DNA from 2 places in the Nitrospirillum bahiense genome. Region 2 is predicted to be linked to the other one. Evidence: riboswitches for the same ligand, from Rfam matches in the RefSeq annotation. Region 2 holds a riboswitch; the other holds the start of a gene.
What was found. Region 2 has a riboswitch for S-adenosylmethionine ahead of FBZ88_RS18115 (threonine aldolase family protein). Riboswitches for the same ligand answer to the same signal wherever they lie in the genome.
Positions count from the first base shown of each region.

Region 1: it holds a riboswitch for S-adenosylmethionine, as region 2 does, so the genes downstream of both, FBZ88_RS21225 (hypothetical protein) here and FBZ88_RS18115 (threonine aldolase family protein) in region 2, are expected to answer to the same signal.

Region 1 covers NZ_VITO01000016.1:71,329-75,177, reverse strand. Annotated here, with positions in the region: gene FBZ88_RS21240 (AMP-binding protein) at 1-1,014, shown strand, start outside; gene FBZ88_RS30580 (MaoC/PaaZ C-terminal domain-containing protein) at 1,011-1,781, shown strand; SAM-I-IV-variant riboswitch at 1,823-1,947, shown strand; gene FBZ88_RS21225 (hypothetical protein) at 1,997-2,353, shown strand; gene FBZ88_RS21220 (TetR/AcrR family transcriptional regulator) at 2,400-3,731, opposite strand.
Region 2 covers NZ_VITO01000012.1:135,854-139,702, forward strand. Annotated here, with positions in the region: gene pepN (aminopeptidase N) at 1-365, opposite strand, end outside; gene FBZ88_RS18105 (hypothetical protein) at 618-1,238, shown strand; gene FBZ88_RS18110 (hypothetical protein) at 1,238-2,002, shown strand; SAM-I-IV-variant riboswitch at 2,117-2,228, shown strand; gene FBZ88_RS18115 (threonine aldolase family protein) at 2,287-3,354, shown strand; gene FBZ88_RS18120 (hypothetical protein) at 3,507-3,849, shown strand, end outside.

The DNA.
Region 1 (3,849 bases), on a different contig from region 2:
GGGGAGCCGAAGGCCGTGCTCTACACCTACGGCATGGCCATGGCGAACTACGTCAACCTGCGCCAGGGCGTGGATTTGTCGGAGAACGACCGCACCCTGAACTACCTGCCGCTGTTCCACACCGCTGGTATCAACCTGCACACCCTGCCGCTGCTGATGGCGGGGGGCGAGGTGCTGGTGCAGCCGCAATTCGACGCCGGCGCTGTCCTGGATCTGATCGCCGAGGGCCGCATCACCACCTTCTTCGGCGTGCCCGCCGTCTATCGCCAGTTGGCTTTGCATCCCCGCTTCAGGAGCACGGACTTGGGCGCTGTGCGGCGCTGGGCCTGCGGCGGCGCCCCGCTGGAGGATGCGCTGGCCCGCCGCTTCATTGAGCGCGGCGCGGTCGTGTGCAACGGCATGGGCATGACGGAGACGGGGCCCACCCTGTTCCTGAACGACCCGGCTGGGGCTGCCGCCAAGGTGGGCTCCATCGGCAAGCCGCAGATCCTATGCCGCGTGCGCGTGGTGGACGGGGCCGGGCGGGACGTGCCCGCCGGCCACGTGGGCGAGGTGTGGGTGAAGGGGGCCGCGGTGACACCCGGCTATTGGCGCCAGCCGGCGGCCACCGCCGCCGCCTTTTCCCCGGACGGCTGGCTGCGCACCGGCGACTTGGTGCGCCAGGACGAGGACGGCTATTACTACCCCGTGGGGCGGTTGAAGGAGATGTTCATCTCGGGCGGGGAGAACGTCTATCCGGTGGAGGTGGAGAACGCCCTGCTGCGCCATCCCGGCGTGCTGGAGGTTGCGGTGGTGGCCGTGCCCGACCCGGTGTGGGGGGAGGTGGGGCATGCCCATGTCCGCGCCCAGCCCGGCACCGACATTGACAGCCTGGCCAGGCATTGCCGGGGACTGCTGGCCGGCTACAAGGTGCCGCGCCGGTTCGTGCTGGTGGAGGATTTCCCCCGCACCGCCGCCGGCAAGATCCAGAAGCACCGTCTGGTGCCGCCGCCGGGCCTGGATCTGGCCTCGTGATCCTCACGCGCACCCTGAGCCAGGATGACTTCCACGCCTTCGCCCGGCTGTCGGGCGATGACAACCCCATTCATGTGGACCCGGACCATGCGGCCCGCACCCGCTTCGGCCGCACTGTGGCCCACGGCGCCCTGCTGTGCGCCCTGCTGCGCGGCCTGGCCGCCGACGCGCAGCCCGGCCAGCCCCTGGCCCGCTTGGCCGTGACCTTCCCCGCCCCCGCGTACGCGGACGAGGTGCTGACCTTCCGCGCCGATCCGCAAGACAGCGCCCACGTGCGTCTGGTGGCCCAGCGGCGGACGGACGGCCAGGTCGTGTGTGACGGGGTGGCCACCCTGGCGCCGCTGGCGCCGGATGAGGACTGGCGTGAGCCGCCGCCGGGCGCCGCCGCCCACGTTACCCGCCTGTACGCGGACCAGGATCTGGCGCTTTATGAGCGCCTGACCGGCCAACGCCTGCGCGAGCCGCTGGTGCTGAGCCTCTTCTCCTTCCTGCTGGGCGTCCGCCTGCCGGGGCCGGGCACCAACTACCTGAAGCAAGACACGGTGTTCTGGCGCCGGGTGCCCTTGGATGCGGCGCTGTCCGCCACTGTGGCCATCACCCGCCTGCGACCCAAAAAGCGGCTGGTGGACTTGGCCACGGTGTGCCGTATTCATGACAGCGGGCGGGACGGCGACATCGTCGCCACTGGCCGCGCCCTGGTGTTGGCGCCGCACTGGACGCCGGACGACTGGGGCCGTCATGCCCAAATGGCCGCTTGCCAGGGCTGACGGTTGCGGGTATCCACAACGCGTCGGTGTTCGTGCCGGCACTGTTGCATCAGGAGCGGGGCCGGCGTCCCGCACCAACCTGCCAGCCCAGGCAAGGTGGTTTCCGCGTTCGCGCGGAGATGTGGCGGCCCCCGGTTCCCGGGCGGCGGCAACCAAGTGGGTCGCAGCGTATGGTCGCGTCATGCCGGGTCAGCTCCGTCTGGAGTGTACATCCCGTGCATATTCCCGCCGCTTTCCCGCTGAATCCGCCCAGTACCGTTACGCAGGCGGAGGAAGATTCGCCCACGCTGCCTTTGGGCACCTCACCGGGCATCAGCAGCCGTCCCGGGGATGCCGTGCATCTGCTGCGGGAAGAGCGCATGCCCCTTGCCGGCGTGCCGGATTGTGTCGCCCGCACCTACGCCGTCGTCCACCGCCGTCACGGCGTGTACACCCATATCTACACGGTGCTGGAAAGCCGGCAGCAGGCGCGCCGGATAACCCATCTGCGGCGGGTCCTGGACGGCGAACAGTTGGCCGCCGCCCGCGCCTGGGTTCTGGCCGGCCGTCACCTGGGGCGCCTGGCGTTTTAACGTCAGGGCTTTCTTGTCAGGTCTTTTCTTGTCAGGTCTTTTCTTGTCAGGTCTTGGGCATCGCCGGCTGCAGGTAGCGCATCAGGACGATCATCTCGGCGGCGTAACCGTCGATATCGGGGCCGGCGGCATCGGGCGGGTCATCCATGGCGTGCAGGATCTGCGCCCGCCCCTGCATCCAGGTGGAGACGATCTGCGCCTGGAAGGGGGAAAGGGACGATTGCGGTCCCACCACATAGTCCAGAGCCGCGCGGATGCGGGAGCCGCGGCCCTGGCGGAAGGCCAGGTACAACGGCACGAGGCTGGCGTCCCGGCAGGCCTCCAGCGCGAAGTCGCCCATGGCGTGGGTGGTGTTGCGGCCGGCGATGCGCCCGCCTTCCACCGGGGTCAGCATGTTGTCGGCCACGGCCCGCAGGAAGATGTCCAGCGGTGGCGGTTCGCGATGCACCGTCGGGATTTCCCGCCGCAGCTCCTCATGGATGAACTGAAAGGCGCGGCGGATGATGTCGCCGCGCGAGCGGAAGTAATAGGTGGTGGAGGAGAGGGAGACGCCCGCCCGCTGCGCCACCGCGCGATGGGTCACGGCGGCCACGCCCTGGTCGATGATGGTGGCCACGGCGGCGGCGACGATGCGCCGCTCCGTCTCGCCCACCGGTTCCCCGCCGTCGTCGCTTGCGCCGCCGGGACGGCGCAGACGCTCATGCCACAGGGCGCTGCGGCCTTCTTCCGGGTCGCATAGGTGGCGGATGTTCTCCACCACCGACAGGGCGAAGCCCGACGCGCCGCCGGCCACCAGCAGGGTGGACCGGTCGCCCACCAGATAGTGGGTCATGATGTCGGCGATATGGGTGGGCAGGCCGGCCAGCGCAAACAGGTCGCGATAGCGGCCGCGCCGCTCCTCATACCATTGCGTCAGGATGGGGCGCAGGGCGGGGGTATGGCGGGCCTGGTGGATCAGCTCGTACCATACCAACTCGATGGTGCCCTGGCGGGACGACAGGTCCAGCGCCTGCACCACCAGCGCGTCGGCCAGGGCGTGGACGGGCAGGCCGCCATCGCCGAGCGACACCCGGAACTGGGCCCAAGCTTGACGGTCACGCTCCGCCCCAGCCAGGAACACGGCTTGGGTCAGGCTGTCCTTGTCGCCCAGGTGATAGGGGACGGCGCTGGTGGATAGGCCGGCGGCAGCGGCCAGGTTGCGGACGCTCAACGCCTTCAGGCCGCCCTGGGCCAGCAGGGTGTGCGCCTGGTCGATCAGCCGTTCCCGGGTGCTGTCCTGGGGCCGCGCCGCAGTGCGGGATGGCGCCGACCCTCCCGCCGCCGCTGGCGGAGAATCGGAAAGGGACGGGTCCAAGGGGGGGATCAGGCCGGGCTTCATGACCGCGCTTTTATCTGCCGAAGCGCACTGATAGTCCATCCCCGACACGACGGCAACGGCGCCGTGTCAGAATACGTCACATATGCCCGAAAGGACGGCCCGGCCCGCGATCGCCTTG
Region 2 (3,849 bases):
GTGTTGTCCTGCGGCCGGGTGCGGGTGGTGATTTCCACCGTGGCGTGGTCGGCGAGGCCGGCCAGGGTCAGCCGTTCGGGCGTCAGGGTGTAATCGTCGGGTCCCAGCAGGCGGTTGTCCACGCGCACCGCCAGCAGTTCCAGTTCCTGGCCGTCCAGGTCCAGCGCGGCGGCGGCGTTCCCCGAGGCCGGCCCCGAGGCCGGCCCCGAGGCCGGATTGCGCCGCACGGACAGGGTGGAGCGGATGGTGGCCGCCTCTTCCCGCAAATCGACATGCAGGTCCACCGTGTCGATCAGCCACGCCGGCGGGGCGTAATCGCGAAGGTGGATGGCGTGGGGCGTGGCCGTGTCGAGGCGGCTGTCCATGGGGTGGGTTTCCGTTGGAATTATGGTTGGCGGCCAGGATAGGGGAGGGGGCCGCACGACGCCAACCCCCCTTCGTCCAGGGGGGCGATGGGGCATCCTGCGGGCGCCGGCGGTGACCCGAATCATCCGCCCTCCCCGGTTGGGCAGGGGGCCTGTCCTGATGACTTAGACGGGTATTTTGGGCAGGCCGCCTACGGCCTTAGGCTGTATCGTTCGGACATGAGCGGGAGAGGTAAGTCAGGGTAGGTCCCCGTGCAGGTCGTGCAGTCGGATCTGGTGGTGTTGTCGGTCGCGGGCGCCGTTGTGGCCGCCATCGCGCTGCTGGAAGTGCTGCGCCTAGTAATCGTGGACATCTACGAATGGGCGGCGAAATACCGTCGCATCAAATACGAGATCCAGCAGACCCGCCGTACCACGGAAAACCTGTGGGCGACCAACCGGGCCAACGCCGCCCTGCGCGACCGGCGCAACGCCGAGCGCTTCCGCCTCAACACCATCCTGCACCGCATGGAGCAGGAGCGCGAGGAGCTGGAGCGGCGGCGGGTGGAGGTGTGGCATGAGGTGGGTGACGCCACCCTGGACGACCAGCTCTATCTGGCGGATCTGAATTGCCGCAGCCTGATGGAACGGGCGGCGGCAGGGATGGAGGAGATCTGTCCCATCTGGCGCTACACCCACCGCGTCCGGGTATGGGCGGGGAATGAGCGGCAGGCCCGTTCCCGCCTTCTGCTGGCCTTCAGTCCCAAGGATGGCTTCACCGTCAACAATCTGCGCGCCGCCCAAGGCTTCAAGGCGGTGGCGGAGGCGGCGGCCGCCGGCCGGTCGGCGGCGCAGTCCCGCCTGGTGCGACCGCACCGGCGCATGGTGCGCTGATGACGGGCGGCTACAGCAACCTCAACTTCATGGTCTTCATCATCCTGGCCATCGGCGGGGCCTTCCTGGCCTTCTCCGTCCGCCGCATCCTGTTCAAGATCCGGGAAACGGAGCGGCGCATCGCCGCCACGGTGGATGAGAAGAACGAAGCCGCCGCCGACTTGCGGGTCGCCCGCCAGCAGGAAGAGCAACTGCTCCAGGCCCTGGAGGAGGGGGAGGAGGCGCTGCGCGAGATCGCGCGCCGGACGGAGGAGGTGCAGAACCGCATGGCGGTGCTGCGCCAGGCCACGCCCCGGCCGCTGAACCTGGTTTCCTTGGAGTGGGCGCAGGGCGACCACCTGTATGAGGCGCACCTGCGCAACGTGGTGGCGCCCCGCCATGTCGGCGGCCATGGGGGCCGCACCGCGGGCGGCATGGCCGAGGCCGGGGTGGTGCACGGCTACGCCCCCACCGAGGCCGATTTCCGCGCGCTGGTCACCAACCGCCTGGCCAATGAGGGTGGCTATATCATCAGCAGCGTGCTGCCCATCTCGCTGGGTGACGAGGGGCCCGCCCTTGACGGCGCCGGCGTCGCGCCGGTGGAACCGCCGGCGGAGGATGAGCCCCTTGGTGACTTGGTGGGAGGCGATGTGGCGGGGGATGGCGCGGCGGCGGAATCGCCGGCTCTCGCCGGGCCCAAGCCCCTGCCGGTGCGCCCGCCCGCCGCGATGCAGGGCATGCCACGCGGCATGGGCCTGACCCCCGCTCCGGTCGCCGGCGGCTGAGGCCGCGCGGGCCGCAGGTCCCGCTGGGCGATCATCCGGCGCCGAAGATCACCCATGCCACTGCAGCCGCCTCAGGGGGCTTGCGTCCGCCGCCGCCAGCGGTTATCCCTCTGCCCCGTGCATCAAGAGTTGAGCTGACGCTCAACGCCAACCTGCTGTACCCGGCAAGGTGGCGCTTCCCCCAGAGGGGAAGGATGTGGCCGATCCGGCAATGAACGGGAAGCAGCCACGTGAGTCCGTTTCGCTCTTGGTCGAGACTTGAGACCATGAAGGCTGCGTTCCCCATGACCACCGATACGCTACCCGCCCAATTCGCCGCCCAGCAGTTCGCGAGCGACAATTATTCCGGTGTCTGTCCGGAGGCCTGGGCCGCCATGGCGGAGGCCAACAGCGGGCACGCCGCCGCCTATGGCGAGGATGTGTGGACGGCGAAGGCCGCCGACGCCTTCCGCCAGCTGTTCGGCACCCCCTGCGACGTGTTCTTCGCCTTCAACGGCACGGCCGCCAACTCGCTGGCCCTGGCCTCGCTGTGCCAGTCCTACCACAGCGTCATCTGTTCGGCCTCCGCCCATGTGGAGACGGATGAGTGCGGGGCGCCGGAGTTCTTCTCCAACGGATCCAAGCTGCTGGTCGCGCAGACTGCGGATGGCAAGCTGACGCCGGATGCCATCCGGGCGCTGGCCACCGGCCGGTCGGACATTCATTTCCCCAAGCCCCGCGCCGTCACCATCACCCAACCGACGGAGACTGGGCAGGTCTACAGCCTGGATGAGATCCGCGCCATCTCCGCCGTCTGCCGTGACCTGGGCCTGCGCCTGCACATGGATGGCGCCCGCTTCGCCAACGCTTGCGCCAGCCTGGGCTGTTCCCCGGCGGAGATGACCTGGAAGTCCGGGGTGGACGTGCTGTGCTTCGGCGGCACCAAGAACGGCATGGCGGTGGGTGAGGCCATCCTCTTCTTCGACAGGGCCCTGGCGGAGGATTTCGATTACCGCTGCAAGCAGGCGGGCCAGTTGGCGTCCAAGATGCGCTTCCTGTCCGCCCCGTGGGTGCGCATGCTGGAAAATGGCGCCTGGCTGCGCAACGCCGCCCATGCCAACGCGGGGGCCCAGCGTCTGGTGGCGGGCCTGGCGGGGGTGCCGGGCGTGGCGCCCCTGTTCCCGGTGCAGGCCAACGCCGTGTTCCTGACAGCCCCGGCGGCGGTGCTGGAGGGCCTGCGGGCGCGCGGCTGGCGCTTCTACACCTTCATCGGCGGCGGCGCCCGCTTCATGTTCGCCTGGGATACCCAGCCGGAGCGGGTGGACCAGCTGGTGGCCGACATCCGCGACGTGGCCCACGCGGCCGCCGCGTAGGTTGCTTCTGACAAAGTGTGACGGGTCCTATACGGAAGATTTTATTTAAAATTTCGGATTTAGGGCCCGTTAACGGCTAATTGACCGTACAACCTTGAAGTGGACTTCCATACGATAGCGCGACCGCTCATTCCCCGACATCCGAGGCCCTGGTGCACATCGAGAAACCGGATCTGGTGATCATAGCCATCGTGGGCGCCATCCTGGCGGGGGTGGTGCTGCTGGAACTGCTGCGCCTGGTCATCAACGACGTCTATGAGATGATTGCCCGCCACGCCAAGGTGAAAAAGGAAATCGACCAGATCCGGCGCACGGCGGAAAAGGTGGCGGCAGCCAACCGGGATACCGCCCGGGTGCGCGATGCGCGCATCGCCCTGCGCTTTCGCGAGACCAGCAACCTCCAACGCCTGGAGAAGGAATGTGAGGAGTTCGAGCGGCGGCGGGTGGAGGTCTGGCACGATCTGGGCGGGCCCTCGGCCAGCGGCCTGGCGCTCT